Regions from separate parts of the Bradyrhizobium sp. BRP56 genome, predicted to be linked through region 1. Evidence: predicted binding sites of a transcription regulator. Region 1 holds the regulator's gene; each other region holds the start of a gene.
The links. Region 1 encodes PhoB, which activates phosphate uptake and scavenging genes when phosphate is short. Its sites were predicted from a motif close to TGTCATNNANCTGTCAT; they were not measured.

Region 1 (7,843 bases):
AGGCTCCCGGCTACTACGTGATCCTGACCGACCAGCCGGGCGAAGCCTCCTGGCCGATCACCGCGGCGACCTTCATCCTGATGCACAAGGACTCGACCGACAAGGCGGCCTCGCAGGAAGCGCTCAAGTTCTTCAAGTACGCCTTCGAGAAGGGCGACAAGGCGGCCGAAGAGCTCGACTACATCCCGATGCCGGACTCGGTCGTCAAGCTGATCGAGAAGACCTGGTCGTCGGACATCAAGAGCTAAGTCCGACGCTGCGACAGGACCTGTGCCGACTCGATCGCGGCGCAGGTTGAGCGACCAAGACCCGGTCTCCATCACCGCGGCAACAAGCGCGGGATCGAGGCCGGGGTTCGCGCCTCAAGGGGCGTGGCTGGAACGACGACGCCCGGCCAAATGCGTCAGTGAAGATCGCTTCGGGGCGTAGCGGCTTGCGTGGCTTTTGCATACTAAAGAGGGGATTGGCGTGGCAGACATGGCTGTTCAGAGCGATGTGATGGAAGCCGCGGGACCTTACGATCGCGCCAAGGCCCTCAGCGCCTTCAAGCTCGGTGACCTCACTTTCTATTGGATCACCCGCATCTCGGCGATTTCGGTTCTGTTGATCCTCGGCGGCATCATCCTGTCGCTGATCGTCGGCGCCTGGCCGGCGATGAAGGAATACGGCTTCGCCTTCCTCTGGACGCAGCGCTGGGCGCCCTCGGCCGATCCGCCGGTGCTCGGCGCGCTCGGCCCGATCTACGGCACGCTGATCACCTCGGTCATCGCGATGCTGATCGCCATTCCGGTCGGCATCGGCATCGCCGTGTTCCTCACCGAGCTCTGCCCGCAAATGCTGCGCCGCCCGATCGGCATCGCGATCGAGCTGCTCGCCGGCATCCCCTCGATCATCTACGGCATGTGGGGCTTCTTCGTGCTCGGCCCGTTCCTGGCCAACACCTTCCAGCCTTTCATGATCCGGATCTTCGAGGGCGTCCCGGTGCTGGGCGCGGTGTTCGCAGGCCCGCCGTCCTATCTCAGCCTGTTCAACGCTGCGCTGATCCTTGCGATCATGGTGCTGCCCTTCATCACCGCGATCTCGGTCGACGTGTTCAAGACCGTGCCGCCGGTGCTGAAAGAGGCCGCCTACGGCATGGGCTGCACCACCTGGGAGGTCGTCCGCAGCGTCGTGATTCCCTACACCCGCGTCGGCGTGATCGGCGGCATCATGCTGGCGCTCGGCCGCGCCCTCGGCGAGACCATGGCGGTGACCTTCATCATCGGCAACTCGTTCCGGATCTCGTCGTCGATCTTCGCGCCGGGCACCACGATCTCGGCGGCGATCGCCAGCGAATTCGCCGAGAGCGACGGCCTGCACCAGTCCGGCCTGATCCTGCTCGGCCTGCTGCTGTTCGTGCTGACCTTCTTTGTGCTCGCCGGCGCGCGGCTGATGCTGATGCGGCTTGAAAAGAAGGCGGGGAAGTAACGCCATGAACCCGATCTACAAATCCCGCCGCCGCAGCGACATCGTCATCCGCGCACTCTGTGTCGGCGCGGCGCTGTTCGGCGTCACCTGGCTGGCGCTGATCCTGATCACGCTGCTCTATAACGGCCTTGCCGGCCTCAGCGTGCAGCTGTTCACCCAGAACACGCCGCCGCCCGGCTCGACCGAAGGCGGCCTGCTCAACGCCATCGTCGGCTCGGTCATCATGACCGTGATCGGCGTCGGCATCGGCGCGCCGCTTGGCCTGTTCGCCGGCACCTACCTCGCCGAATACGGCAAGCACGACAAGCTGACCTCGGTGATCCGCTTCATCAACGACATCCTGCTCAGCGCGCCCTCGATCATCATCGGCCTGTTCATCTATGGTGCGGTGGTGGTGCCGATGCGCGGCTTCTCGGCGATCGCAGGCAGCCTTGCGCTCGCGGTGATCGTGATCCCGGTCGTGCTGCGCACCACCGAGGACATGCTGCTCTTGGTGCCCAATCCGCTGCGCGAGGCCGCCTCCGCGCTCGGCCTGCCGCGTTCGCTGGTGATCAAGCGGATCGCTTATCGTGCGGCGCGATCGGGGCTGATCACCGGCGTGCTGCTGGCGACCGCCCGCGTCGCCGGCGAGACCGCGCCGCTGCTGTTCACCGCGCTGTCGAACCAGTTCTTCAGCCTGGATCTGACCAAGACGATGGCCAACCTGCCGGTGACCATCAATAACTTCGTGCAGAGCCCCTACGCCTACTGGAAAGAGCTGGCGTGGAGCGGTGCGCTGCTCATCACATTCACCGTGCTCGCGTTGAATATCGGCGCGCGTATCCTTGGTGCCGAAAGGGCCGCAAAATGACCGAGCTTTCCGTCTCCACGACTGCCGCAGGCCACATTCCGCAGGTTCCGCTGCCGGAAGCGCCGCCGAAAGTCACGGTGCGCAATCTCAACTTCTATTACGGCGAGCACCACGCGCTGAAGAACATCAACCTGACGCTCGGCACCAACCGCGTCACGGCGTTCATCGGCCCGTCCGGCTGCGGCAAGTCGACCCTGCTGCGCATCTTCAACCGGATGTACGACCTGTATCCGGGCCAACGCGCGGTCGGCCAGCTGATGCTGGACCAGACCAACATTCTCGACCCCAAGCTCGACCTCAACTTGCTGCGCGCGCGGGTCGGCATGGTGTTCCAGAAGCCGACGCCGTTCCCGATGACGATCTACGAGAACATCGCCTTCGGCATCCGCCTCTACGAGAAGATCTCGAAGTCCGAGATGGACGACCGGGTCGAGAAGGCGCTGCGCGGCGGCGCGCTGTGGAACGAGGTCAAGGACAAGCTGAACGCCTCCGGCCTGTCGCTCTCCGGCGGCCAGCAGCAGCGCCTGTGCATCGCGCGCACCGTGGCGGTGCGCCCCGAGGTGATCCTGTTCGACGAGCCGTGCTCGGCGCTCGACCCGATCTCGACCGCCAAGGTCGAGGAACTGATCCAGGAGCTCTCCGAGGACTACACGATCGCGATCGTCACCCACAACATGCAGCAGGCGGCGCGCGTCTCCGACAAGACCGCCTTCATGTATCTCGGCGAGCTGATCGAGTTCGACGACACCAACAAGATCTTTACCTCACCGAGCGATCGGCGCACCCAGGACTACATCACCGGCCGGTTCGGTTGACCGGCGCATGATCCGGAAAAGTGGAAACCGGTTTTCCGATCAGGTCATGCTAAAATTCAGGACACGAAGCCATGATCCCCGGGATCATGGTTGAGGGAGACAAGCGATGGCTTCTGAACATACCGCCAAGGCATTCGACAGCGACCTGCAGGAGTTGACCCGCCTGGTCGCCGAGATGGGCGGCCTGGTCGAACGAATGATTACCGAGTCGGTCGACGCGCTGATCCGTCGCGACGTCGCGCTCGGCAAGCGCGTGGTCGCCGCCGACATCGAGATCGACAATCTGCAGCGCAACATCGAAGAGCGCGCGGTGCTGACGATCGCGCGCCGCCAGCCGATGGCGATCGACCTGCGTGAGATCGTCAGCGCGATGCGCGTCGCCACCGATCTCGAGCGGATCGGCGACCTCGCCAAGAACATGGGCAAGCGCGTCGCGGCGCTGGAGAGCGATTTCCAGCCGCTGAAGTTGATCCGCGGCCTCGAGCACATGACCGACCTCGTACTGTCGCAGGTCAAGTCGGTGCTCGACGCCTACGCCGCGCACGACCTGCCGGCGGCGATGAACGTCTGGAAGGGCGACGAGGAGGTCGATGCGATCTGCACCTCGCTGTTCCGCGAACTGCTCACCTACATGATGGAAGATCCGCGCAACATCTCGTTCTGCATCCATCTGATGTTCTGCGCCAAGAACATCGAGCGGATCGGCGATCACGCCACCAATATCGCCGAGACCGTGTTCTACATGATCGAGGGCCAGCAGATCACCGACAAGCGCCCGAAGGGCGACATGACCACTTTTGCCACCACGGTGCCGGGCAACTGAGGCATGATCGGCAAGCGCGGAACCGGCAAGAGTGAAACTGGATGGTCCTCGCGACAACTCGCTTCCGCGGGGACTATGCTTGAGGAAGTAAGCGTTTCGGTTTGCGTCTGGGCAACGGATCACCACAGAGAAAGAACTTAGACCGATGAGCGCACGCATTCTGGTAGTCGAAGACGAGGAAGCGCTGACGACGCTGTTGCGCTACAATCTCGATGCGGAAGGCTACGATGTCGAGACGGTGGGGCGCGGCGACGATGCGGATACAAGGCTGAAGGAGCGCGTTCCCGACCTCGTGGTGCTGGACTGGATGCTGCCGGGCCTGTCCGGCATCGAACTGTGCCGCCGCCTGCGGGCGCGGCCCGAGACCAAGCAGCTTCCGATCATTATGCTGACCGCGCGCGGCGAGGAAAGCGAGCGCGTGCGCGGGCTTGCCACCGGCGCGGACGATTACATCGTCAAGCCGTTCTCGGTGCCGGAGCTGCTGGCGCGGGTGAAGGGCCTGTTGCGCCGCGCCAGCCCGGAGCGGCTTGCGACCGTGTTGACCTACGGCGACATCGAGCTCGACCGCGAGAAGCGCCGCGTGGCGCGCTCGGGCCGTCCGATCGATCTCGGGCCGACCGAGTATCGCCTGCTCGAATTCTTCCTCGAGCATCCCGGCCGCGTGTTCAGCCGCGAGCAACTGCTCGACAGCGTCTGGGGTCGCGACATCTACATCGATGAGCGCACCGTCGACGTGCATATCGGCCGCCTGCGCAAGCTGCTCAATCCGGGCCGCGAGCAGGATCCGATCCGCACCGTGCGCGGCGCCGGCTACGCGCTCGACGACCGCTTTGCCAAGGCCGAGCCGCAGCCGTAATGGGCGTTGGCTTAGCCCCGGCCCATCCAGCATCGTCATTGCGAGCGTAGCGAAGCAATCCATTTCACCGCAAACGCGGAACGATGGATTGCTTCGTCGCTAACGCTCCTCGCAATGACGGTGGAGGCCACAAAAAAAATCCCCGCTTTCGCGGGGATTTGTTTTTCAGGTCTTCCGTCGTTTTCCCGAGTGCTCACTTGATCTGCGGTTTCGCCGACGGCCGGCGGCGATCGGCGGCGGGCTGGTAGGCGACGCGCGAGTGATGCGCGCAATAGGGCAGGCCGGCGAGCGCCTTGCCGCCGCAGAAGAAGAATTCCGGGCTCGAGGGATCGCCGACCGGCCAGTGACAGGTGGCCTCGTTGAGCTCGAGCAGCGACAGCCGCTGGCTCATCGGCACCACATTGTCGTAGGAGATCGGATCGGGCTCCATCTCGACCTCGAAGGCATGCGCCAGCGCGGTGTTGCCGCGCGAGACCGGACGCGCCACCCGCATCATGTGCTGGGCCGGGCGAGCCTTGCGCTGCCGCGGCGCGGCCGTGGAGGGTGCCTTGGCGCGGCCGGAGAGGCCGAGCCGATGCACTTTGCCGATCACGGCGTTTCGCGTCACATTGCCAAGTTCCGCCGCGATCTGGCTGGCCGACAGGCCGGACTCCCAGAGTTTCTTCAGCTGCTCGACGCGATCGTCGGACCAGGTCAATACAGTCATCGCATTCTTCCCTTCGCGTAGCGCCGGCCAATCATTGGAGCGGCGCTGCGAGCCAATCTGGACAAATATCCCTGCGGCCAGAATCCCTTAGCCCTCGCCGGGCACGGTGTTGCGCCCGAACGTTTACGCGAGACACAAAGGCTACTTAGAGGGTCCAGTACCGCCGCACGAGATGTCGTACCCGACAGGCCAAACGCTACAATATGGCGTGACTCTGGCGCAAGAGTCCGCGGCCGTGCGTCCACATGTTCCCACACAGTTAAGCATCGCGATGAGGCTTTTCCACCGCACCGGAATGCTCCGGATTGCGCTCGTTTCGCATTGCAGGAAGGCCACTTCGTGACGATTGACACTTACCGACCGCAGCATAGAATGCCCGCCACGTGCCGCCCGCAAAGGCGGCCGTTTTGTTTTCCGAAGCTGGCCGTTGCTGCGCTGGCGTCAAGGCGCAGCGGCAATTGTCGGCTTAAAAACCGTCAGTGATCGCCATGACCAACGCTGCCACGTCGCATCTGCTCCCCGTCTTCGCCAGGGTCGATCTCGGCTTCGAGCGCGGCGAGGGCGCCTGGCTGATCGCAACCAACGGCGACCGCTATCTCGATTTCACCTCGGGCGTCGCGGTCAACGCGCTCGGGCACGCGCATCCGCATCTGGTCAAGGCGCTGCAGGAACAGGCGACCAAGCTCTGGCACATGTCGAACCTGTTCAAGAGCCCGGACGGCGAGGTGCTTGCCGCACGGCTGTGCGAGCAGAGCTTTGCCGACTTCGTGTTCTTCTGCAATTCCGGCGCGGAAGCGATGGAGGGCGTGATCAAGCTGGTCCGCCACTATCACTTCTCCAAGGGCCATGGCGAGCGCTACCGCATCATCACCTTCGAGGGCGCCTTCCACGGCCGCACGCTGGGTACGCTGGCGGCGACCGGCTCGGCGAAATATCTCGAGGGCTTTGGCCCGCCGATGGACGGCTTCGACCAGGTGCCGCATGGCGACATCGAGGCGGTGAAGAAGGCGATCGGTCCGCACACCGCCGGCATCCTGATCGAGCCGGTGCAGGGCGAGGGCGGCGTGCGCTCGGCGCCGCAGGCGTTCTTCAAGGCGCTGCGCGCGCTCTGCGACGAGCACGGCCTGCTACTCGCCTTCGACGAGGTGCAGACCGGCATGGGCCGCACCGGCGAGCTGTTCGCCTACAAGCGCACTGGCGTCACGCCGGACGTGATGTCGCTGGCCAAGGCGCTCGGCGGCGGTTTTCCGATCGGCGCGGTGCTGGCGACCGCCCAGGCTGCGGCCGGCATGGCGCCCGGCTCGCACGGCTCGACCTTCGGCGGCAATCCGCTCGCGGTCGCCGCCGCCAATGCCGTGCTCGACGTCATGCTGAAACCCGGCTTCTTCGAGTATGTGCAGAAGATGTCGCTGCTGCTCAAGCAGAAGCTCGCTTCCGTCGTCGACCGCTATCCCGGTGTGCTGTCGGAGGTGCGCGGCGAGGGGCTGTTGATCGGCGTCAAGGCCGTGGTGCCGTCGGGCGACCTGATCGCAGCGCTGCGCAACGAGAAGCTGCTCACCGTCGGCGCAGGCGACAATGTGGTGCGGTTCCTGGCGCCGCTGATCGTGACCGAGGCCGAGATCGACCAGTCGATCACCGCGCTCGAGCGCGCCTGCTCTGTGCTGTCGGCGGCGCAGCCGAAGAAGGCGGCTGGATAATGAGCAAGCCGGTCCGTCACTTCCTCGATATCAACGAGCTGCCGCTCGGCGAGCTGCGCAACATGCTGTCCGCCGGAGCCGCCATGAAGGCGAAGCTGAAGGCGCATGAGAAGGGCAGGAAGCCGCTCGAAGGCAAGACGCTGGCGATGATCTTCGAGCGCCCGTCGACCCGCACAAGGGTGTCGTTCGACGTCGGCATGCGCCAGCTCGGCGGCGAATCCATCATGCTGACCGGCGCCGAGATGCAGCTCGGCCGCGGCGAGACCATCGCTGACACCGCGCGCGTGTTGTCGCGCTATGTCGATGCGATCATGATCCGCATCCTCAATCATGACGCGCTGCTCGAGCTCGCGGCTCACGCCACCGTTCCCGTCATCAACGGCCTGACCCGGCGCTCGCACCCCTGCCAGGTGATGGCCGACCTCATGACCTATGAGGAAAACCGCGGCTCGATCGAGGGCAAGACCGTGGCCTGGACCGGCGACGACAACAACGTGCTGGCCTCCTGGGCACATGCCGCCGAGCGATTCAAGTTCCAGCTCAATGTCGCGACCCCGCCGGAGCTCTCGCCGAAAAAGCCGATGCGCGACTGGATCAAGGCGACCGGCGCGCCGATCATGCTCGGCACC
Region 2 (7,843 bases), on a different contig from region 1:
CATCAGGAGCGGCTGTCCTGCGCGCCGGCGCCGGAGGTCATTGTGAAGAAGTCGAAGCGCGCGGCCTGAAAGCATGTTCGCGCGACGCGCTCCGCTTCACCTCGCCCCGCGTGCGGCAGGGCAATCGCATATGGAATGAACCGATTCTTCCGCACCGTCATGGCCGGGCTTGTCCCGGCCATCCACGTCTTTCTTCGCCTGGAAACAAAGACGTGGATGCCCGGGACAAGCCCGGGCATGACGAATTTGTGGAGCGACCGAGCTCATATGCGATAGCCCTGCCCGCAAGCGGGAGAGGGAACGCAGTTTCGATGCCGCTACGGCTCGATGATTTCAAGCATTTCAGAGCAACAAAAACGGCCGGAGCAATGCCTCGGCCGTTTGCCGTCGACGACAGATCAGCTCGCCTCAGAACGCAACCTGCGTACGCAGCGCGACCGCGTCGAACTTCGAGCCGACGTCCGCAGCCGAGGTCGCCGAGGCCTGCTTGGCGATATCGCCGTGCAGGTAGTTCAGCATGAAGCGGACGTTGTTGTTGACGTACCAGTTCAGCGCAGCGGTGTAGACGGTCTGCCGGCCGCCCGCGATGCCGACCGCCTGCGCGATCTGATCGTTGAGGTCCATCGTGCTGACGCGGCCGGCGATTTCCCAGGCGCCCCAGCCGCCGCCGGCGAGCGAGAACGGATCATGCGGCTTGATCCCGCTATAGGAGGCCGTTGCCGGATTGTAGGCGTGGTTCTCGCCGGTCAGCACGTAGCCGACCTGCGCGTAACCGCCGTCGAACTTCAGGCTCGGCGCGCCGAACGGCGGCAGTCCGGTGTTCGCGGAGCGATCGACATTGAACCAGTAATATTCGCCCTGCGCGATGAACGGGCCATAGGTCGCTGCCGCCTCGACGCCGTAGACCTGCGCGCCGGAGACATTGGCGATCGCACCGGTCGAGATCAGCGTCGTCGGATCGATGCGCAGCTCGGGCCGGTCGCTGAGCGTGAGCGTCTGCGCCTGCGTGAGCTGGTTGCGCGGCGGCTGCACCAGCCATTCCGCATCGGCGCCAATGTGCACCGAATAGTTCTTGCCGCTGATCGGATTGCCGGCGACGCGGATGACGCTGCCATACTGCTCGGACGTGCCGGCCGGCGAGGCGGAGGACGCGGAGTGGATGGCGCCCGACGTCGGTCCGGTGACATAGCCGCCGATCCAGAACTGGTCGTTCCACCAGCGGGTGCCGGCGGCCGAACGGAAGTCACCGGCGGCGATGTTCTGTGCGATGATGCCGACCGAGGCGCGCTCCATGAACAGGATGTCGTTGGAGCTGGTCGCTTCGTCGAGTGTCCACGGCACGTCCATGATGCCGCCTTCGATCGCCATCTTGCCGCCGAACGGCTTGAAGCCGGTGTAGCTCAGATACGCATTCTCGATGCCCGAGGTGCCGCCGCCGGGTAGCGATCCCGGCGCCGCGCCGCCGAAGCCGTCGGACGAGCCGCCGAAATCGTAGATCAGCGAGTAATTCCAGTCGCCGAAGAATTTGCCGACGATGCCGATGCGTGCGCGGCGGACGTTCTCGCCGCTGTCGAGCTTCTGCGGCGAGGTGCCTGCGGTGTTCGGACGATAGTCATAGCCGCCGACATCCCAGTGCACGCGGCTCGTGATCGCAACGCAGTTCTGTTCGTCGGCGGTGCAGATCGTCGGCCGGTTGTTCGGCATCGTCACCACGACGCCGGACGGCGCGACCGGGCCCTTCACCGGGATCGCGGCGTTGGCGGTCGCCACCCGCGCGGCCTTGGCATCCGCCGCCTTCGCATTGGCGTTTGCGCTGGCTGCGCTTGCGGTATTGGCGTTGGTCTGCTTCTGCAGTTTGTCGAGCTTCTGCTCGAGCATCTTCAGCTGCTGCTTCAGCAGCGCGATCTCCGCATCGCTGCCGCCTCCGGCCGATTGCGAATAGGCCGGCGAGGCGGCAAGCGCCCCTGCCAGGCCTATGGCGATTGCACTGACTTTTGTTGCACCCATTGTGCACCCCTGTTGTGTTTGAATTCCCCACTCACTCACTGAACGGTCCTAGGAGCGTATCGTGACTGACGCACGACAGTGCTTCCGGGCATCGCAGTTCCGCTTGTGGTCCGCAGGCAACAAGCGGAGCGGCGCAGTGAGATGACAGCCATCATAGAAGCTTGGCGGCGCGCTTCAACGCGGCCGCCGCGGGTTGTGCACCGGTACGGCGGGGGGCCAGTTATCCGGCCGGGCGCCCTTCAATTGCCCGGCGAACACGCCTATATTCCGGCGTTTCCACGAGAGGTGAGAATGCTCCGACCTGTCCGCTTTGCTGCCGTATCCGCTCTGTGCACGTTGGCCTTCATGGGGAATCTTTCCGCAGTCGCGGCCCAGGACCGCCGCGTGCCGTCCTCGCAGGCCGAGCTGCAATTGTCCTATGCGCCGATCGTGCAGCGGGTGCAGCCGGCGGTGGTCAATGTCTACGCCGCCAAGACCGTGCAGAACCGCAATCCATTTCTGGATGACCCGATTTTTCGCCGGTTCTTCGGCGTGCCGGGACAGCAGCCCGAGCAGATGCAGCGCTCGCTCGGCTCCGGCGTGATGGTCGATGGCTCTGGCCTCGTGGTCACAAACAATCACGTGATCGAGGGCGCCGATCAGGTGAAGGTCTCGCTCGCCGACAAGCGCGAATACGAGGCCGAGATCGTGCTGAAGGACAGCCGTACCGACCTCGCGGTGCTGCGCCTGAAGGACACCAACAAGGAGAAGTTCGCGACCCTCGACTTCGCCAATTCCGACCAGCTGCAGGTCGGTGACGTCGTGCTCGCGATCGGCAATCCGTTCGGCGTCGGCCAGACCGTGACGCACGGCATCATCTCGGCCCTAGCGCGCACTCAAGTCGGGATCACGGATTATCAATTCTTCATTCAGACCGACGCCGCGATCAATCCCGGCAATTCCGGCGGCGCGCTGGTCGACATGACCGGCCGGCTCGCCGGCATCAACACTGCGATCTTCTCGCGCTCCGGCGGTTCGCAGGGCATCGGCTTTGCGATCCCCGCCAACATGGTGCGCGTCGTGGTGGCCTCCGCCAAGAGCGGCGGCAAGAATGTGAAGCGGCCATGGCTCGGCGCGCGGCTGCAGGCGGTGACGCCGGAGATTGCCGAGACGCTCGGGCTGAAGCTGCCGTCTGGCGCGCTGGTCGCCAACGTCGCGCCGAACAGCCCGGCGGCGAAGGCGGGCTTGAAGCTCTCCGACCTGATCGTCGGGATCGACGGCACGCCGATCGACGATCCCAACGCGTTCGACTACCGCTTCGCGACCCGTCCGCTCGGCGGCAACGCGGAGATCGAGGTGCAGCGCGCCGGCAAGCCGGTGAAGCTCACCATACCGCTGGAGACCGCGCCCGACACCAACCGCGACGAGATCGTGCTGACCGCGCGCTCGCCGTTCCAGGGCGCGAGGGTCGCCAACATCTCGCCGGCGCTGGCCGACGAACTGCATCTCGACGCCGGTGCCGAGGGCGTGGTGGTGACTGATCTCGCCGGTGACGGCACCGCGGCCAATGTCGGCTTCCAGAAGGGCGACATCATCCTCGCGGTCAATAACGAGAAGATCGTGCGGACCAGCGACCTCGAGAAGGCATCGAAGACGGGGACGCGGGTCTGGCGCATCACGCTGGTGCGCGGCGGCCAGCAGATCAACGTGACGCTCGGCGGATGAGCCCCAAGCAACCGCGAGAGGCCGGCAACCTGTTCGCCGCGGCGGGGATGGAGCAGGACGCCCCACACCCTCTGCCGGACCGGCTGCGCCCGCGCACGCTGGCCGATGTCGTCGGCCAGGATCACATCCTCGGCCCCGACGGCGCGCTGACGCGGATGCTGGAGACGCGCACGCTGGGCTCGCTGGTGTTCTGGGGACCGCCCGGCACCGGCAAGACTACCGTGGCGCGGCTTCTGGCCGACGCCACCGAGCTGCATTTCGAGCAGATCTCCGCGGTGTTCTCCGGCGTCGCCGATCTCAAGAAGGCGTTCGATGCTGCGCGTGCCCGTCGCGAGACCGGCAAGGGCACGCTGCTGTTCGTCGACGAGGTGCATCGTTTCAACCGCGCGCAGCAGGATTCCTTCCTGCCCGTGATGGAGGACGGCACGGTGGTGCTGGTCGGCGCCACCACGGAGAACCCGTCCTTCGAGCTCAACGCGGCGCTTTTGTCGCGCGCCCGCGTGCTGGTGTTTCACTCGCTCGATACGGCGGCGATCGAGAAACTGTTCGCCAATGCCGAGAAGATCGAGGGCAAGCAGCTGCCGCTCGATGCCGAAGCCCGCGCCGTGCTAGTGCGGATGGCCGATGGCGACGGCCGCGCCTCGCTGACATTGGCCGAAGAGGTCTGGCGCGCCGCCCGCAAGGGCGAGGTGTTCAACGCCGAGCAGTTGCAGGCCATCCTGCAGCGCCGCGCGCCGATCTACGACAAATCGGCCGACGGCCATTACAACCTGATCTCGGCGCTGCACAAGTCAGTGCGCGGCTCCGATCCGGATGCGGCGCTGTATTATCTCGCACGCATGCTCGATGCCGGCGAGGACCCGCTGTTCCTGGCGCGGCGCGTGGTGCGCATGGCGGTCGAGGATATCGGCCTTGCCGATCCGCAGGCGCTGGCGGTGTGCAACGCCGCCAAGGATGCTTACGATTTCCTCGGCTCGCCGGAGGGTGAGCTCGCGATCGCACAGGCCGTGGTCTATCTCGCCACCGCACCGAAATCGAACGCGGTCTACACCGCATTCGGCGCGGCGATGCAGACTGCGAAGCAGGGCGGCTCGCTGCTGCCGCCCAAGCACATTCTGAATTCGCCGACCAAGCTGATGAAGTCGGAGGGCTACGGCTCCGGCTATCAATATGATCACGACATGCCGGACGCATTCTCCGGCCAGGACTATTTCCCGGAAGCGCTGGGCCGCCAGACCTTCTACGATCCGCCCGACCGCGGCTTCGAACGCGAGATCCGCAAGCGGCTGGATTACTGGCAGCGGCTGCGCAAGGAACGGGGCGGGAGCTAGGGCAAGACGAGATTGGGCCGCGGCCGCGAATAGCGCGCGTTCCCGTTTCCACCTGCGGCGTGGAAGCGTCGGTTGCGGAGGCTCGCCAATGCCATATGCAACACCTTCGGGCGAGGAATACTTGCGTAACTTCGGAATATTAGAAATATATTCCTGATTTGCCCGACGTGTCAAGTTGCTTGGTGCCACGCCGATCGCCGCCGGCTCCTTTGCATGGGGTTGTTCTCGATATTTTGCCAGCGCCCGCTGCAACGGCCCATAACCTCATATTGCGCTGGCGTGTCACTTGACGCTCTTCACGAACTCCAGGATCTCGTCCGTCAGCCGCGTGTCCGGCGTGTTGATCGCATAGACCTCCGACATGTGGCTGTGCTGCGGCAGCATGAAGCTGCGGGCGCAGCCGCTCGGCCGCTTGCAGCTGGCCTGCTTCATGAGCTCGAACTGCTCGACGAAGCGCGGCGGATCGAGCTCGGCTGCGGTGATCAGGAACGGGATCGGGCTCGCGACCAGCCCTTGCAGCGAGGAGCGTTCGGCATAGCGCGAGGGGTCGGAGCCGTAATAGGCGAGCTCGGCGTCACCGGCCGGCGAGGCCGTCAGATCATAGATGCCCGACACCATGATCGCGCCGGCGAGGCCGCCGCCCTTCACCTTGTGAAATTCGCCATGGGAGACATAGCTCGCGACATGGATCGCGCCGGCCGATTGGCCCATCAGGAAGATGCGCCTGGGCTCGCCGCCGCGGGAGGCGATGTTTTCCGCAACCCACTGCACGATCGCACCGATGTCCTCCGGGCCTGCCGGCCACGGAAAGGCCGGCGCCAGGCGATAGGTGGCATTGACGCCGACGAAGCCGTTCTTGACCGCCCACAGCATGATGTTGTCGTAGAACGGGCTGCCGGGCGCGCGCTTGTTGCCCGCGACGAAGCCCCCGCCATGGATGTAGATCAGCACGGGTCGTGCGGGCGCCGCCGTCTCCGGCGTGAACACGTCGAGCAGATGCCGGTCGGCGGGGCCGTATTTGAGGTCGCGCTCGACCTTGACGCCCTGATAGGGCTCCTTCTGTTGCAGCGGCGCGTAGAGTGCAGCGGTCTTGGGTGGGTCGATGACGCGGCCGAGTTCCAGGAGCTTCCAGGCCAGATCTTCCGGCATCGCGGCTTCGGGCATCGGGCTTTGCTGGGCGAGCGCAGGGTCCGTGAGCATCAGGGCCGCCGCCAAAGCCGATATCGCCAGTCTCATTCCAGGGCCCCCGTCGATTGCCGTATGCGGCCGAACATGGCCGATGTTGCACCGGATTCACACCGATTTCGCCGTGACGATTCGCGGCATTTGCGCTAGGCACAATGCAGGTCTGGAGCCGAAAAATCACCATGAGCCGCCGCATCAAGAGAACTACATCGCCGGGCGACCGCGCCAAAGGGCGCGACAAGGGCCGCGACCGGGACCGCGCCGGCGATCGCGGCAAGAGCGGATCGGCGCCGCGCGGCCGCAAGCCGGACGATCGCAAGTTCGGTGAGCGCAAGTCCGGTGAGCGTCCGTTCGCGCATCGTGCGGCCGGAAAGCCGCCGCGCCTTGCCGAGTCGCGTCGCGACCGGCAGGACCGGGCTGAGCCCGCCGCTACGAAGCCCGCGGCCGAGCAGCCGCTGCCGACCAAGGTGCAGACCGTCGTCGTCACCGCCGACGAGAACGGCATGCGCGTCGACCGTTTCCTCGAGGCACGCTTTCCCGGCCTGTCGTTCTCCCACATCCAGCGCATCGTCCGGAAGGGCGAGCTCAGGGTCAACGGCAAGCGCGCCGATTCCAAGGACCGGCTGGAGGAGGGCCAGAGCGTGCGCATCCCGCCGCTGCGGCTCGATACGCCGAAGACATCAGGCACGCTCTCCGAGGCCGAGGCGAAGACGCTGCAGGCGCTGAAGGACATGACGCTGTACGAGGACGACGACGTGCTGGTGCTGAACAAGCCGGCCGGTCTCGCCGTGCAGGGCGGCTCCGGCATGACGCGCCATGTCGACCAGATGCTCGAGGTGATGCGCGACGCCAAGGGGCAGAAGCCGCGGCTGGTGCATCGGCTCGACCGGGAGACCTCCGGCTGCCTCTTGGTCGCCAAGACGCGTTTCGCCGCCACGCACCTCACCGGCGCATTCCGCCATCGCTCCGCGCGCAAGATCTACTGGGCGCTGGTCGCCGGTGTGCCGAAACCCAAGCAGGGCCGCATCTCGACCTATCTCGCCAAGGAGGAGAGCGAGGAGGACAGCATCATGCGGATCGCCGAGCATGGTGACGAGGGCGCGAGCCACGCGGTGACCTATTACGCCGTGGTCGAGACCTCGGCCACCAAGCTCGCCTGGGTGTCGCTCAAGCCGGTGACCGGCCGCACCCATCAATTGCGCGCCCATATGGCGCATATCGATCATGCCATCGTCGGCGATCCGAAATACTTCAACAAGGAGAACTGGCAGCTGCCCGGCGGCTTGCAGAACCGGCTGCATCTGCTCGCCCGCCGTATCGTGATTCCGCACCCGCGCGGCGGCGTGATCGATGCCACCGCGCCGCTGCCGCCGCACATGCTGCAATCCTGGAATCTGCTCGGGCTCGAGGCCGACCGCTTCGACCCGATCGAGAACGCGCCCGAGGAGTGACGGGCGGGGCGCGGCCTCCAATATCCGGCGCGGACAGCAACAACGATCAAACGGCTCCGCGCCTTGCGGCTATCTTCGCGCGCCGGCCTTTGCCGGCCTGCAACGGAGACTCTCCATGATCGGCACCTGGCTGCGCATCGCGCTTTTCCTGATCGGCTCGGCTGT
Region 3 (7,843 bases), on a different contig from region 1:
TCGGTCACCTCGCGCCAGTCGGACGCGACGCCATCGGGAAACGGCAGGTCGTCGCCCGACACCGCATCGTAGCCGAGCAGCGTCGAACCGAAGCGGTGCAGGGCGCTGTCGGGCGACGGCGCATAATAGATCGCGTAGCGCGGAGTGCTGGTCATAGGACTGGGCTACGCCGCCGCAACCGTCTTGCGCGGTGCGCGCGAATGAACGAGGCAGCTCGCGTCCGCCAGATGCACCAGCCGTCCGGCTGAGATCACGGCGACGATGCGCGGCCGCAACGGCGCCTTTTCGTCGACGACGATGATGTCGGCACGGCGGCCCGCGGCGAGCACGCCGCGGTCGGCGAGCCCGGCCGCTCGGGCCGGCGCCGACGAGATCAGGTCCCAGGCTTTGGCGAGCGGCAGGATGCTGTCGGCGACGAGGCGAAACGCCGCAAGCAGCTGCGCCGGATAGTAATAGTCCGACGCCAGCACCGAGCAGAGGCCCTGTGCAATCATGTCGGATGCCTTGGTCCAGCCGGTGTGGCTGCCGCCGCGCACCACATTGGGCGCGCCGAACACGATGAAGTCGCCCGCCCCAGCGGCATCGCGCGCGGTCTCCTCATTGACAGGGAATTCGGCGATCGTGGCGCCCAGCGCGCGAAACTCCTGGCGCATCGCCGGGCTGTTGTCGTCGTGCGAGAGCATGCGGATATCGGCCGCGCGCGCGGCAGCGGCCAGTCGCGCGATCGAGGCCGGCACCTCGGGGCGGCGCGCCACGATCCGGTCGAGCATGTCGTTGACGGCCTCGACGGAGAGCCCGGTGCGCTCGGCCAGCTGGTTGCGCTTCTTCGGCTTGACGTTGCTGTGGTCGTTGAAGGCGAAAAGGTCGATGCGGCCTTCACTGAGCCATTGAATGATCTCGGCCTCGGCCTCGAGATTGTGGGTCTCGTGGCGCAGATGGAAGCGGGTGTCGGCGGCGAGCTGCGGCCGCAGCGCCTCGATCGCGTCGAGCAGCTTGCGCGCATTCTCGGCGCTGCGCAGGCCGGGCTCCCACGACCAGGTCGTGCCATGGAACACGGTGGTGATGCCGTTGGCGATCGCCTGCCGGTCGCTGTCGATCAGCGCCACGTCGGTCGGGAAGTCGACGCCGGGGCGCGGCATCATCTGCCGCTCGAATGCATCGCCATGCAGGTCGATGATGCCGGGCAGCACCAGGAGGCCACTGGCATCGATGTGAAGCGCGGCGCGACCCTGCTCGGCGTCGAGCGCGCCGATGTCGCGACCTGAGGTCCGCAGCGAGGTCTCGACCAGGGCGCCGTCAACCAGCGTGCGCCCGCCCTCGATGAAAATAATGTCCGTCACGATGCGGCGCTCCGTTGTTTGTTCCGTGATTGGGATACGGCCTCGGCCTCATGCTTGTCGAGGAATTCCTCGACCGCGAGCTTGCGAAAGTCGGGCAGGACACGACGAAGTGTTTCGTGATCCCAATCCCACCATGCGAGCGCGGCGAGGCGGTCGGCGATCGTCTCGGAGAAGCGCCGCTTCACCGGCCGCGCCGGATTACCGGCCACGATGGTGTAGGCGGGAACGTCCTTGGTCACGATCGCGCCGGCGGCGACGACGGCGCCGGTTCCGATGTTCCGTCCTGGTAACAGGATCGCACCATGACCGATCCAGACGTCATGGCCGATATGCACGTGATGCGCACGTCGCCAGTTGAAGAAGTCGGTGTCGTCGCTCTCTCCAGGGAAATACGCGCTGGCGCGGTAGGTGAAGTGCGCTTGAGTCGCGCGATGCATCGGGTGGTTGCCGGGGTTGATGCGGGTCATCGCCGCGATCGAGCAAAACTTGCCGATCGAGGTGTAGGTGATCTGGCTGTCGTTCACGACGTAGGAATAGTCATCCATGCTGACTTCAAGCAGGATCGTGCGCGCGCCGACCTCGGTATATTTGCCGAGCTTGCTCTCACGGACTGACGCGGTCGGGTCGACGGTCGGCACAACCGAGAGTGTTTTTCCGGCCATCAGGGCCTCCGCAAATCTTCAAGAATCTTGGGCTTCCGGGGGATGCGCGCTCGTCATCGGGATGCTTGATGACAACATCATGACGTTGCGATGACGGCAAGGGAGCGACAAGGGACGGGTGTGGACGATCGCCGCACCGCAGCGCTGTCGTCACATAACTGTAAAACGCCGGGGATAGCGATGGCCCAACGAGGCGCGGTTGGAGCATTACATGCTGGTGGTGGAAGGTTTGACGTGCCGTTTCGGCACGAAAGCCGCAGTCGACAACGCGTCCTTTTCGATCGCGCCGGGCAGCTTTGTCGGCGTGATCGGCCGCTCCGGTGCCGGCAAGTCGACGCTGTTGCGGATGATCAACCGTCTCGCCGATCCGACCTCCGGCCGTATCCTGTTCGAAGGCACCGACGTCACCGCGCTGCGCGGCAAGGAACTGCGGCGGTGGCGCGCGCGCTCGGCGATGATCTTTCAGCAGTTCAATCTGGTCGGCCGCCTTGACGTGCTGACCAACGTGCTGATGGGCCGGCTGGCCCAGATTCCGTCATGGCGCTCGCTGGCGCAGGTCTGGCCGGAGCAGGACAGGGCGCTCGCGCTGTCGGCGCTCGAGCAATTCGACATCGCCCAGCTGGCGGCACAGCGCGCCGACCAGCTCTCCGGCGGCCAGCAGCAGCGCGTCGCGATCGCGCGCGCGCTGGTGCAGGAGCCCGACATCATTCTCGCCGACGAGCCGATCGCCTCGCTCGATCCGCGCAACACCAAGATCGTGATGGACGCGCTGCTGCGCATCAACAAGCATTTCGGCATCACGGTGCTTTGCAATCTGCACTCGCTCGACCTGGCGCGGACCTATTGCGATCGCCTGGTCGGCATGGCCGCGGGTCGCGTGGTGTTCGATGGCGCTCCCGCGGCGCTCACCGACCATATCGCCCGCGAGCTCTATGACCTCGAGGCCAATGACGTCATCGGCGCAGCACCGCTGCCCGCGCCCGACGGTACAACTGCGCCGGCACTCGGCACCGCAGCCGCGGCCTGAGCGTCGCGCATTTTTCAATCTGGGGGGCCGGGCATTTTGCCCGGCCAACAGGTGCAACTACAACAAAGAGGGGTAGTCATGTTCACTCGTCGCATCATTCTGGCCGGCGCCGCCGCGCTGGCATTTGCCGGTTCGGCCTCCGCGCAGGACTGGAAGGCAAAATACCCGGAGCTCACCTTCGCGGTGGTGCCGGCCGAGAACGCCTCCGGCGTCACCGAGCGCTGGACGCCGTTCGTGGCGTATCTGTCGAAGGAGCTCGGCGTGAAGGTCACACTGCGCATCGCCAACGACTACGCGGCCGTCATCGAAGGCCAGCGCGCCGGCAACATCCAGATCGCCAGCTACGGCTCGGCCTCGTTCTCTCGCGCGCGCCTGACCGGCGTCAAGACCGACGCGTTCGCCAACGATATGAACGCCGACGGTTCGACCGGCTATTACTCGGTGTTCTTCGTCAAGGCGTCGAGCCCCTACAAGACCGTCGAGGACCTGAAAGGCAAGAATCTCGGCCTGGTCGATCCGAACTCGACATCCGGCAACAACGTGCCGCGCTTCGAACTCAACAAGATGGGCATTGCGAATGCCGAAGGCTATTTCGGCAAGGTCGTGTTCACCGGCAGCCACGAGAACGCCGTCCTGGCGCTGTCGCAGGGAACTGTTGATGTGGCCGCCAACCAGTGGACCAACGAGGACGATTCCACGCTCGCCCAGATGCTGACCAAGGGCATGCTGAAGAATGCCGACGGCTCGGCGATGAAGAAGGATGATTTCCGCATCATCCACAAGTCGGCGCTGATCATCAACGGCCCCTATGCGTACAACACCGATCTTCCGGAGGGCCTGAAGGCTGCGATCGCAAAGGCCTTCTTCGACGCCCCGACCAAGGACAAGGCCGCCTTCGACCGTCTGTCCGACGGTCAGAAGAAGGGCTTCCATCCCGCCACCACCAAGGATTGGGACGGCACCATCGAGCTGATCAAGTTCGTCGACGGTTTGCGCAAGAAGGCGAGCTGATCGCACGCCTGACGTCACGAGGGCCGGGCGTATAGCCCGGCCCTTTCTCCCCACTCAACTCCGAACCGGACTGGCACGCGTCGATGGCGACCGCCGTATCCATTCTTCCAGCGCAGCAGCTGGCGACGCTGGAGGACGCCTACCGCAAGTCCGTCGCACGCAAGCGGTTGAAGGCCGCGCTGGCAACGGCGGCATTCTGTGCGGTGCTGGTGATCGCGGCGTTCGGCGCGGAAGTGAACCTGCGCACGCTGTTCACCTATTTCGGCAATTTCGTCAGCTATTTCGATCGCATCCTGACGCTGGATTCCGGCGCGCGGATCTGGACCGATCCCGCCGAATGGTTCTGGGGTTGGCATAAGTGGCTGAAGATGCTCGGCGAGACGATCCTGATCAGCTATGTCGGCACGTTGACGGGTGCGGTGCTCGCCTTCGCGCTCAATTTCTTCGCGGCCCAGAATACGTCGCCGGGCCCATGGGTACGTTTCACGATCCGCCGCCTGCTGGAATTCGCGCGCACCGTCCCCGGCATCGTGTTCGCGCTGATCTTCGTGATCGCGTTCGGCCTCGGGCCGATGGCCGGCGTGCTGGCGATCGCGATCCACACCACCGGGGCGCTCGGCAAGCTGTTTGCCGAGATCGTCGAGAATGCCGACATGAAGCCGGTCGAGGGCATCCGCTCCACCGGCGCGAGCTGGCTGTCCTGCATGCGCTTTGCCGTGCTGCCGCAGGTCTCGGCCGGCTATGCCAGCTATGCGCTGCTGCGCTTCGAGATCAACGTCCGCGAGGCGTCGGTGATGGGCTTCGTCGGCGCCGGCGGCATCGGCCAGGAGCTGGTGGTCGCGATCCGCAAGTTCTACTATTCCGACGTCAGCGCCATCCTCATCACCATCATCGTCACCGTCTTCATCATCGACATCTCGACCGGCTGGCTGCGCGGCCGGCTGTTCGGCAAGGAGACCCGTCGATGAGCCAGATGCCGAGGCCGAACACCACGGAACTGCGCGCGAAGTACCCCAACGTCTTCGAACGTCCCGCATCGGCACGGTTGGCGATGCCGGCCATGATCGCGGCGGCGCTCGCGATCTTCGTGTTCGGACTGGTCGATCTCGATTTCTCGCCGTCCAGGCTGATCGCGGGCCTCGGCCAGCTCGGCTGGATCACCATGCTGATGCTCCCGCCGAATCCGGGCTCGTCGTTCCCGCTCTACATGCAGGCGCTCGGCGAGACGCTGTCGATCGCGGTGCTCGGCACCACGCTTGCCGCGCTGTTGGCGCTGCCGGTCAGCCTGCTGGCGGCGCGCAACATCATCCCCTCGAACCTGATCCGCTTTCCGGTGCGCCGCTTCCTCGATTCGATCCGCGGCGTCGATACGCTGATCTGGGCGCTGGTCTGGATCAACGTCGTCGGCCTCGGCCCGTTCGCCGGCGTGCTCGCGATCATGGTGTCGGACTTCGGCGCGTTTGGAAAGCTGTTCTCGGAGGCGATCGAGGCCGCGGATCGCAAGCAGGTCGAGGGCATCCGCGCCTCCGGCGGCAACGCGCTGCACGAAATCCGCTTCGGCCTGCTGTCGCAGGTGCTGCCCGTGATCGCCGGGCAGGTGCTCTACTTCATCGAGTCGAACACCCGTTCGGCCACCATCATCGGCATCGTCGGCGCCGGCGGCATCGGCCTGCAGCTTGCAGAGCAGATCCGCGTGCTGGAGTGGCAGAAGGTGTCGTTCCTGATCCTGATGATCCTGATCGCGGTCGCCGCGATCGACTTCATCTCGAGCAAGCTGCGCTTTGCGATCATCGGGCAAAGGGCGGTGGTGTAGGACCCTACCTCGCCCCGCTCTTGCGGGGAGAGGTCGGAATTTTCGCGTAGCGCAAATTCCGGGTGAGGGGGACTCTCCGGGGACTCACGGCTTCCAGGATTCGCGGAGACAGCCCCTCACCCCAACCCTCTCCCCGCAAGAGCGGGGCGAGGGAGAAGAGTTCATCGTCAGCCGTTCTCGACCAGAAACTCCACGCGCTCGGCGGCGAAGCGCGAGCGCTTGGTCACCAGCGGCTGGTCCAGCATGTCGACGTCGGTGGCGTCGACCACCAGCACCGGCCGTCCCAGCGGCAGGTCGAGCCGCGCGGCGTCGGTCGCATCGACGATCGCCGCGGTGATCCGGGTCGAGGCGCGGTGGTAGTCCTTGACGCCGTAATGCCCGAGCAGCTTCGTCATCGAGCGGACGTTGGCGAACACGCTGCCGGCATCGGGAAACCGCTCGGCCGACAGCCAGGTGGTGGAAACGCAGATCGGCGTCCGGTCGGCGAGCCGCACTGCTTCGATCCGGATCAGCGGCGCACCGATCCTCAGGCCGAGCTCGCGCGCGATCTCGCGATTGGCGGTGTCGCTGCTCGCATCGATCAGCTGGCCGCGCGGCTCGTGACCGCCGGCGCCGACGATCTCGGAAAATCGCGTGCGTGAGCGCAAGGGATAGGCGAGGCGCTGGGCTTCGACATAGGTGCCGCTACCGCGTTCCGCGCGCACCAGGCCGCGCTCGGCCAATGCGGCGAGCGCCCGCCGCACGGTGTGCCGGTTGACCCGGTACGTCTCGGCGATCTCCATCTCGCCGGGCAGCTTTTCGCCGGCGGCGAAGCGGCCGTCAGCGATGCCGCGCTCGATGCCGTCGGCGACCTGCCGCCACAAGGCGACGCCGGAACTTTCCTGCATGCTCATGGCGCGGTGATACCAGAAATCTTTGGTTTGTCACGAAACAGTCATGGCGCTCCGCTATCAAGTTGTCTAGTATCATAGACAACTTGATGCAAGCAAGGTTGCCCAAAGGTTTGCCCATGAGTTCGACCGGACCAAACAGCAAACAGGCCCAGCGCAAGGCCGCGATGACGGTGCTGGCGCACGCCGCCGCTGCTGATATCGCCGGCAGGCTGGCGGCGATCGCGCTGCCCGCGCATGAGAACCTGCGTGAGCCGGAAAACGGCCTTGTGATGCTGCGCGGGCGGATCGGCGGCGACGGTGCGCCGTTCAATCTCGGCGAGGCGACGGTGTCGCGCGCGGCGGTGCGGCTTGCGACCGGCGAGGTCGGCTTCGGCTACACGCTCGGCCGCGACGCGCGGAAGGCGCAGATGATCGCACTGTGCGACGCCATGGTGCAGTCGGCGGAGCTGTCCGGGGAGGTGGAGGCCAAGGTGATCGCGCCGCTGCGCGTCGCCATGAACGCCGAACGCGGCCGCAAGGCGGCGGAAACCGCGGCGACGCGGGTCGATTTCTACACGATGGTGCGCGGTGAGGGATGATGCAATGACGACGATTGCCGAAATGCCCGCGGGCTTTGCCGACAAGGTGCTGTCGGCGCAGTCGACTTTCCGTTCCGTGATGGATGCGATGGCGCGCCCGGGCAGCGTGCAGCGCGTCGCCGCGAGCGTCGGAACACCGGCCGGCATGATGCGCGGCTCGGCCGCGATCGCGGCGACGCTGTTCGATCACGACACGCCGATCTGGCTTGACGCTGCGATGTCGGCGACGCCGGACGTCGCCCGCTGGCTGAAGTTTCACGCCAGCGCGCCGGTGGTGGCCGATTCCTCGATCGCGAGCTTCGCTTTGATCGGCGATGCCGCGAGCCTGCCGGCGCTCGATCGCTTCGCATTCGGCAGCAGCGAATATCCTGACCGGTCGACCACGCTGATCCTGCAGGTCGACAGCCTGACGCAGGGGCCGGCCTTCGAGCTGAAAGGGCCCGGCATCGACGGCAGCGCCGTGCTGCAGGCGATGCTCAAGCCGCGCGACCTGTTCCAGCGGCTTGCGATCAACGAAGC
Region 4 (7,843 bases), on a different contig from region 1:
AGAAGGTCGGGCGCGGAGAACAGTGTTGCCGCCAGCGCCACGCGCATGCGCCAGCCGCCGGAAAATTCCGCGCACGGCCGCGCCTGGTCTGATGTCGAGAAGCCGAGGCCGGAGAGGATCGCCGCGGCGCGGGCGGGCGCGGAATGGGCGTCGATGTCGACCAGCCGGGTCTGGATTTCGGCAATCCGGTGCGGATCGTGCGCCGTCTCGGCCTCGCGCAGCAGCGCGTCGCGCTCGAGGTCGGCCTTCAGCACGACATTGATCAGGCTTTCGGGCCCGTCGGGCGCTTCCTGCGCGAGGCTGCCGATACGCCAGCGCGGCGGCAGCGCGATGCTGCCGCTCTCGGTCGGGATGTCGCCCCGGATGGCGTGAAACAGCGTCGATTTGCCGACGCCGTTGCCGCCGACAAATCCGACGCGGGCTCCGGGCACAATTTGCGCCGAGCTGTGATCGATCAACAGCCGTCCGGCGATCCGGACCGAGATGTCAGTGATGGAAAGCATGCAGCGTTGTCACCGGACACGCCGCTAAACGCAACCCGTCTGTTTGTAAAATCTCTCCCGAAGGGCTGTTGCAAAAACGCGATTGGGCTGCTCGTCAGCCCTCAACATCTAGTGGCGATCGGCTTCCCGTCGTTGCATCTCATCGAGGAGTTGCTGGAGGCGAGACGAAAGCGCGGGCTCTGGCCGCATGCTTTGCTGAAGCCGTTCACCCACGGCATCGCAGATGTAACGGCAGGTCTTGTGATCAATCTGATCGGCGTCCCTGTCGATCTTGCTCATTGTCATCGTCATGGCATGTCTCTCGGCGAGTTCCACCTCGCATGTTCGAGTAGCTCCTCGCCATGACAAGTCGCGACCCCGAATTTGGTTTCCGCGCCTTGCTCTCGCTTTGAGGTAGTGGGTCCCCTCGTATGCCCGGGTTCCCCGGCGCGCCTGAAAAAAGCCCCGGCGCGAGGGCCGGGGCGAGAAGCAAGTCAGGGGAGCAGTCGTAGATCGATGGATCAGTAGCAGCGGTTGACCAGGCGCCAGCGGGGGCCCCACGGCGTCGGCACCACCCGGCGCACGTAGCAGCCGCCACCGTAGCCATAACCGCCGTAATAGGCCGGGCCGCCGACGATGACGCGCGGACCGCCCCACCAGCCGTGGTGCCATCCACCGTGCCAGCCGCCATGCCAACCACCCCACGCAGAAGCGGAGGTCGGGGCGAGCGCGGCGGCACCGAGCGAAACCGCGGCGACGGCGGCAAGCGAGAGTTTGCGTAACATGATCGTCTCCTCGAGGTATGGGCGCGCGCGACGCGCCCGCGGTGACATTTCCCGAGACGTCCTGTGAGGCTTGCGGATGGGGGCCAGCAAGGCGTCCGATCGCTGCAGAGCCTATGTGGCTTGAGCTGAACGGCAGCGGCACGGCGCTGACAGAATGGGTTCACCTAGGTGAAATCGCGGTAAGTTGGCCGAGCCGGCCGCTGTCTGGAGGGCGCCCAAACGACGATTTTCGTCGCGAAAATGCGTCAAAACTAAAGGCTAACGCGTCACAGGGTCGCTTGCCGTTACCCCATCGCGCCGATATAAGCCCCGGCAACTCCCGGCCACGTTTACAAGGACGAAATCATGGCGATTGAACGCACCTTTTCGATCATCAAACCCGACGCCACCGAGCGCAACCTGACCGGCGCGGTCAATGCGGTGATCGAGAAGGCGGGCCTGCGGGTCGTGGCGCAGAAGCGCATCCGCATGACCCGCGGCCAGGCCGAGACCTTCTACGCCGTCCACAAGGCGCGTCCGTTCTTCGGCGAGCTGGTCGACTTCATGACCTCGGGCCCGGTCGTGGTCCAGGTGCTGGAAGGCGAGGGCGCCATCCTGAAATATCGCGACGTGATGGGCGCGACCGACCCGTCGAAGGCCGCCGAAGGCACCATCCGCAAGCTCTATGCGAAGTCGATCGGCGAGAATTCGGTGCACGGTTCGGATGCGCCGGAGACCGCGGTGATCGAGATCGCGCAGTTCTTCGCCGGCAACGAGATCGTCGGCTGACACCGTATTGCTGAAAGTGGCGCGGTCTCCCGAGGAGATCGCGTCGAAGTAGAACCGGGGAGCGGCGGACGACCGCCGCCAGGGGCGGCCGCAAGGCCGAATAGGACTCGCTGTGGACTGGCTGTGGCAGATCTTTGATCCGGCGTACATCGGCGCGTTCTTCACCGAATTCAAGAACGAGATGGCGACGCCGACGTTCTGGGTCGCCGTCGGCAAGATCATCTGGATCAACGTCCTGCTGTCGGGCGACAACGCGCTCGTGATCGCGCTCGCCTGCCGCGGGCTCGCGCCGCGCCAGCGCCTGTGGGGCATGATTCTTGGCGCCGCCGCGGCGGTGCTGCTGCGCGTCATCTTCACCGGCATCGTCGCCAGCCTGATGGAGCTTCCCTATTTGAAGCTGGTCGGCGGGCTGGCGCTGATCGTGATCGCCGCCAAGCTGCTGGTGCCGGAGCAGGAGGACGAGGACAGCGTGCACGCGGCCTCGCATCTGTGGGCCGCGGTTCAGATCGTCGTCGTCGCCGACATCGTGATGAGCCTCGACAATGTGATCGCGGTGGCCGCCGCCGCCAACGGCAGCGTGCCGCTGCTGGTGCTCGGACTTGCGATCAGCGTTCCCCTGATCGTTGCCGGCGCGGCGCTGATCATGGCGCTGCTCACCAAGCTGCCGGTCCTGGTCTGGGCCGGTGCCGCGCTGCTCGGCTGGATCGCGGGCGACGTCATCGCGACCGATCCCGCCGTGCATCCGAAGCTGGACGCGCTGTTCGCCGGACCGCTCGGTACCAAGCTCGATTCCTGGCTGACGTCGGTCGGGATGTCGCCGCAATTCGCGCATGGCGGCAATGGCGGCGAGATCGCGCTCGCGGTGCTCGGTATCATCGTGGTGCTGGTCGTGGGGTCGATCTGGCGCCGCCACGCACTCCGCAAGGCCAAGCACGCCGCCAAGGCGGCGTGAGGTCTAGCGCCGCACGATCGAGCCGGCGCGCCCGACCAGCCGCGCCAATTGCTTGAAGCGGCTGCCGACGCGGTCGGCGACCAGATCCACCATCCGGTGCTCGAACACCAGCATCAGCTTGCGGCCCTGGGTGCGGAAATGGGTTGCCGGCAGCACGCCGGTGCGCGCCGCCGTGATCAGATGCGCGACGCGAAATGCGGCGCCGAGCACGCGGGCGCGCTCGTCCATCGCCGGCGTCACCAGCGCGCGGATCTGCGGCGGCGGCTCGTTTTCCTCGCTGAGCCCGGCGTAGCGATAGAACACCGAGAGCGCGACGAAGGCGCGGCCCTGATGCGTGATCGAGCCGAAATTGCCGTTCATGATCAGGCTGAGGGTTTCCTCGCCGCGATGATCGGGATGCACCCGCCAGCCGATGTCGGAGAGCAGGCAGGCGACGTGCCGCAGCCTGCGGTCTTCCTCGGTCTCGCGCAGCCTGACGACGCGCACCAGCCGGTCGGTCCACGCCGTCAGCTCCTGGGCGTGGCGGGCCGAGCGCGACAGCAATTCGTTGAGATTCTGCGCGGCGCAGAGCAGTCCGTCCTTGGCGCGTTCGGCCTGCGGCAGCATCTCGTAGAGCAGGCCCTCGCGTACGCCGAAGGTCGAGAACACGATGGTCTTCGGCTGGGCCACGCGGATGATGTATTCGAGCACGAGCGCGGCGTAGGCCAAGAGCGGCCGCCGCGCATCGGCGACCGACTCGATATTGGCCAGCATGTTGGTGGCCGCCAGCCGTCGCAGCCGCTGCGCGAAGTCGAGTGCGTCGGCCGCCGGGATCGAATAGCCGTGCATCACCTTGAGCGGGTAGCCGCTCTGGATGATGTGAATGCGCGCCAGCGCACGCCAGGTGCCACCGACCGCATAGAAGGTACGGCCGCGCCCGGTCTTGAGCTGGGCGACGCCGAGCAGCTCGTTCTTGACGATGCGTTCGGCGCGCTTGAGCGATTTGTTGGAGAGGTCCTGCAGCGCGAGGCTGCCGAGCGGCAGCGTCACGCCGCTGCGCACGCGGCTGCCCTTGACGTCAATCAATTCGAGCGAGCCGCCGCCGAGATCACCGACGATGCCGTTCGGATTGTGCACGCCCGAGACGACGCCGAGCGCGGACAGCTTCGCTTCACGCGGTCCGGTGAGGATCTCGATCTTGGCGCCGCAGATGCGCTCGGCCTTGGCGATGAAGTCCGGACCGTTCTTGGCGTCGCGGCAGGCCGCGGTCGCGATCGCGTAGACGCGGCCGACTTGCTGGATCTTGCACAGCGCACGAAAACGGCGCAGCGCGGTGAGCGCCTTGTTGACGGCATCGGTTGCGAGCAGGCCGGTGCTCTGCACCTCGCGTCCGAGCCCGCACAGCGCCTTCTCGTTGAAGATGGTGATGAGGCTGCGCGCCATCGCCTCGTAGACCACGAGACGAACCGAGTTCGAGCCGATATCGATGACAGCGACGCTGGAAGCGCGCTTCCGCGGCCGCTTCACCGTAAGGCCCCCTTAAGACGATGGCTGCTGACGCTCGTTGCGACGCGTGAGACGGCGCGGTGAAGATTCCTTGAGAGACTTACCACGGCCGGACAGACTCGGATTTGTCATGAAGTAGTCATGCAGATTGAAGGGCTCTTCGCCTTTCGCGGCCTTCATACGCGTTGACGACCCATCCGGCAACAATTGCCAGCTTTGCTCGGTGTCCTTCAGGTTCGCGACCATGATCTGTTCGAGAACCTGCTGATGCACCGTGGGATTTTGCAGCGGACAGAGAACCTCGACGCGACGGTCGAGGTTCCGCGGCATCATGTCGGCGGACGAGATATACACAGCAGCTTTTGTGCTCGGCAGGCCCTGACCCATGCCGAAGCAATAGATTCGGCCGTGTTCCAGGAACCGGCCGATCACCGATTTGACGCGGATGTTCTCCGACAGTCCCGGCAGCCCCGGCCGCAGGCAGCAGATGCCGCGCACCACGAGCTCGACCGAGACGCCGGCCTGCGAGGCCTCGTACAGCGCGTCGATGATATCGGGATCGACCAGCGCATTCATCTTCATCCAGACCGCGCCGGGCCGGCCGTGCTTGACGTGGGCGATCTCGCCGTGGATGTGCTCGATGATCCGCTTGCGCAGCGTCAGCGGCGACACCGCCATCTTCTCGATGTCGCTCGGCTCGGCATAGCCGGTGATGTAGTTGAAGACCCGCGCGACGTCGCGGCCGATGATCGGATCCGAAGTGAAGTAGGAGAGGTCGGTGTAGATGCGCGCGGTGACCGGGTGATAGTTGCCGGTGCCGGTGTGCACATAGGTCGTGAGATTGCCGCCCTCGCGGCGCACCACCATCGACAGCTTGGCATGCGTCTTCAATTCGATGAAGCCGTAGACCACCTGCACGCCGGCGCGTTCGAGGTCGCGGGCCCAGCGGATGTTGGCTTCCTCGTCGAAGCGCGCCTTCAGCTCGATCAGCGCGGTCACCGACTTGCCGGCTTCGGCGGCTTCCGCCAGCGCCCGCACGATCGGCGAGTTGTTCGAGGTGCGATAGAGCGTCTGCTTGATCGCGACCACGTCGGGATCGCGTGCTGCCTGCTGCAGGAACTGCACCACGACGTCGAAGGATTCGTAGGGGTGATGGACCACGAGGTCCTTCTGGCGAATGGCGGCGAAGATATCGCCGCCATGATCGCGCACCCGCTCGGGGTGGCGCGGCACATAGGGCGGGAATTCGAGGTCGGGGCGATTGAGGCGGGTGAGCTGCGACAGCTCGTTCATCGCCAGCACTCCGTCGACCAGGATCACTTCGTCGTCTGCTGCCGACAGGGCGTGCTGCACGAAGATGCGCAGCTCCTCTGGCATCGTGGCCTCGATCTCGAGCCGGATCACCGACCCGCGGCGGCGCCGCTTGAGCGCGGTCTCGAACAGGCGAACGAGGTCTTCGGCCTCTTCCTCGATTTCGAGTTCGGAGTCCCTGATGATGCGGAATGCGCCCTGGCCCTTGACGGTGTAGCCGGGGAACAGGCGGCCGATGAAGAGACCGGTAGCCTGCTCCAGCGTGATCAGCCGCGCCGGCGCGCCTTCCTTGGTGGAGGGGATGCGGATGAAGCGGTCGATCTTGCCGGGCATGCGGATCAGCGCGTTCATCGCCTTGCCGTCGGAGATCCGCGACAATTGCAGCGCCACCGTGAAGCCGAGATTCGGGATGAACGGGAAGGGATGCGCCGGGTCGATCGCCAGCGGCGTCAGCAACGGGAAGATGTTGTGGAGGAAGTGATCCTCGATCCAGCTGCGCTCGGACTTGGTGACGTCGCGGGCGTCGACCAGCTGGATGCCGACCTTGGCCAGGATATCCCGCAGGTCGCTCCAGATCGCCTGCTGGTCGGAGGCGAGCTGCGAGACTGTCTTGTTGATCATCACGAGCTGATCGGCCGGCAGCAGGCCGTCCGGGCTGCGCTCGGTAATGCCCTCGCGGACCTGCGCCTTGATGCCGGCGACACGGACCATAAAGAACTCGTCGAGGTTATTCGCCGAAATCGACAGGAAGCGGACCCGCTCCAGCACGGGATGGCCGAGATTGACCGATTCCTCGAGCACCCGCCGGTTGAAGTGCAGCCAGGAGAGCTCCCGGTTAATGAAGCGCTCGGGGCTGGTCGCGATTGCGGGAATGGCGGGAAATTCCGCCTCTTTTTCTTTGATTTCAGTAGCTTGTACCGAGTCCATCAAGTGCTGGTCCAATTCAGGGCAGGGGGCCAGGGCGGTCTAGCCGAGAGCCGCAGAGACCATGTGATATTGCGATGACGTTTCGATGACATTGATGTTCCGCTCACCTGCGCCGTCAAGCCGCGGGGATGGATCAGGCATCGCGCAACAGCTCCGCCGCCAGCGCCCGAGTGACCGGACGGCCGAGCCGGAGTGCCTCGGTATCCAGGAGCTCGACCGCTTGCCGGACGGCAACGTAGGAACGCTCGATCCGGTTGCTCAGATAGCTGACGAGCGGTTCGTCCACGCTCATCTGGCGGTCGGCGCAGAACTTGACGATCAGGCCGCGGAACAGCTGGTCGTCCGGCGGCAGCAGCGTCACGGTCGGCACCGCGCGGAGCCGCGACCGCAGGTCGCGCAATTCGATCTCGAACGCCGACGGCGGAACGCGCGCCGTGATCAGCACGTAGGCATCGTCCTGGCGCGCCAGATTCATCAGATGAAACATCGCGCGCTCGTCGAAATCCGACGGCCTCAGATCCTCGACCACCAGCGCACCGGTCGCAAGCGCGGTCGGCACCGTGTCGGCGGTCAGCGCATGCGCCGCGGTCGAGCGCGCGCCGGCGGTCTCGGCCCAGATCGCGGCGAGGTGGCTTTTGCCGGAGCCGTCAGGCCCGACCAGCAGCATGATTCGGTTCGGCCAGTCCGGCCAGCCGTCGATCAGCGCCAGCGCCGCCTCATTGGCAGGGCCCTCGAGGAAATCGTCGCGGGTCAGCTTCTCCTCGTGCGGCAGGGCCAAGGCCAATTGACGAGGTTGAACGCTACTGGCCACGCAAGTCTCCAAACCACTTCATTTTAGCCATGCGCAAACGCGTCGCGTTTGTCGCGGGAAAACCGGCTTCCGCTTTTCCGGATCCCGCCTACCGAGCTTCGATCGTGCTCATGTGCCGCACCCACTCCACGAGATAGAGGGACACCGAACCCAAAGTAAAGATCGTGACCAGGCCCATCAGGATCAGGTCGTAAGGGTGTGGCTGAAAGCCGAAGCCGAGCGAGGCCAGCACCAGCGCTGCGAACGCGACCTGCGCCACCGTGTTCAGCTTCGACACCATCAGCGGCTTCATCTCGACCGGCTTGTCGAACAACCATGACAC

Region 2: the regulator PhoB is predicted to act here: its motif matches at 2,069-2,085, upstream of I6F38_RS11010 (OprO/OprP family phosphate-selective porin).
Region 3: the regulator PhoB is predicted to act here: its motif matches at 2,071-2,087, upstream of phnC (phosphonate ABC transporter ATP-binding protein).
Region 4: the regulator PhoB is predicted to act here: its motif matches at 6,785-6,801, upstream of I6F38_RS03460 (RNA degradosome polyphosphate kinase).

What each region holds. Positions count from the first base shown of each region.
Region 1 is NZ_JADYVV010000064.1:45,824-53,666, forward strand. Features, by position in the region: gene pstS (phosphate ABC transporter substrate-binding protein PstS) at 1-248, shown strand, start outside; gene pstC (phosphate ABC transporter permease subunit PstC) at 478-1,467, shown strand; gene pstA (phosphate ABC transporter permease PstA) at 1,472-2,317, shown strand; gene pstB (phosphate ABC transporter ATP-binding protein PstB) at 2,314-3,132, shown strand; gene phoU (phosphate signaling complex protein PhoU) at 3,239-3,955, shown strand; gene phoB (phosphate regulon transcriptional regulator PhoB) at 4,101-4,811, shown strand; gene I6F38_RS33595 (GcrA family cell cycle regulator) at 5,005-5,517, opposite strand; gene I6F38_RS33600 (aspartate aminotransferase family protein) at 6,006-7,214, shown strand; gene argF (ornithine carbamoyltransferase) at 7,214-7,843, shown strand, end outside.
Region 2 is NZ_JADYVV010000012.1:19,644-27,486, reverse strand. Features, by position in the region: gene I6F38_RS11015 (helix-turn-helix domain-containing protein) at 1-69, shown strand, start outside; gene I6F38_RS11010 (OprO/OprP family phosphate-selective porin) at 409-2,007, opposite strand; gene I6F38_RS11005 (DegQ family serine endoprotease) at 2,353-3,711, shown strand; gene I6F38_RS11000 (replication-associated recombination protein A) at 3,708-5,042, shown strand; gene I6F38_RS10995 (alpha/beta hydrolase) at 5,325-6,242, opposite strand; gene I6F38_RS10990 (RluA family pseudouridine synthase) at 6,410-7,678, shown strand; gene I6F38_RS10985 (amidohydrolase family protein) at 7,794-7,843, shown strand, end outside.
Region 3 is NZ_JADYVV010000029.1:83,336-91,178, reverse strand. Features, by position in the region: gene I6F38_RS21240 (DUF1045 domain-containing protein) at 1-155, opposite strand, end outside; gene I6F38_RS21235 (alpha-D-ribose 1-methylphosphonate 5-triphosphate diphosphatase) at 165-1,340, opposite strand; gene I6F38_RS21230 (chloramphenicol acetyltransferase) at 1,337-2,002, opposite strand; gene phnC (phosphonate ABC transporter ATP-binding protein) at 2,214-3,029, shown strand; gene phnD (phosphonate ABC transporter substrate-binding protein) at 3,108-4,040, shown strand; gene phnE (phosphonate ABC transporter, permease protein PhnE) at 4,124-5,008, shown strand; gene phnE (phosphonate ABC transporter, permease protein PhnE) at 5,005-5,853, shown strand; gene phnF (phosphonate metabolism transcriptional regulator PhnF) at 6,021-6,746, opposite strand; gene phnG (phosphonate C-P lyase system protein PhnG) at 6,863-7,324, shown strand; gene phnH (phosphonate C-P lyase system protein PhnH) at 7,329-7,843, shown strand, end outside.
Region 4 is NZ_JADYVV010000003.1:14,647-22,489, reverse strand. Features, by position in the region: gene I6F38_RS03490 (ABC-F family ATP-binding cassette domain-containing protein) at 1-503, opposite strand, end outside; gene I6F38_RS03485 (hypothetical protein) at 612-782, opposite strand; gene I6F38_RS03480 (hypothetical protein) at 1,004-1,267, opposite strand; gene ndk (nucleoside-diphosphate kinase) at 1,613-2,035, shown strand; gene I6F38_RS03470 (TerC family protein) at 2,148-2,987, shown strand; gene ppx (exopolyphosphatase) at 2,991-4,493, opposite strand; gene I6F38_RS03460 (RNA degradosome polyphosphate kinase) at 4,506-6,710, opposite strand; gene I6F38_RS03455 (DnaA/Hda family protein) at 6,844-7,521, opposite strand; gene I6F38_RS03450 (CDP-alcohol phosphatidyltransferase family protein) at 7,610-7,843, opposite strand, start outside.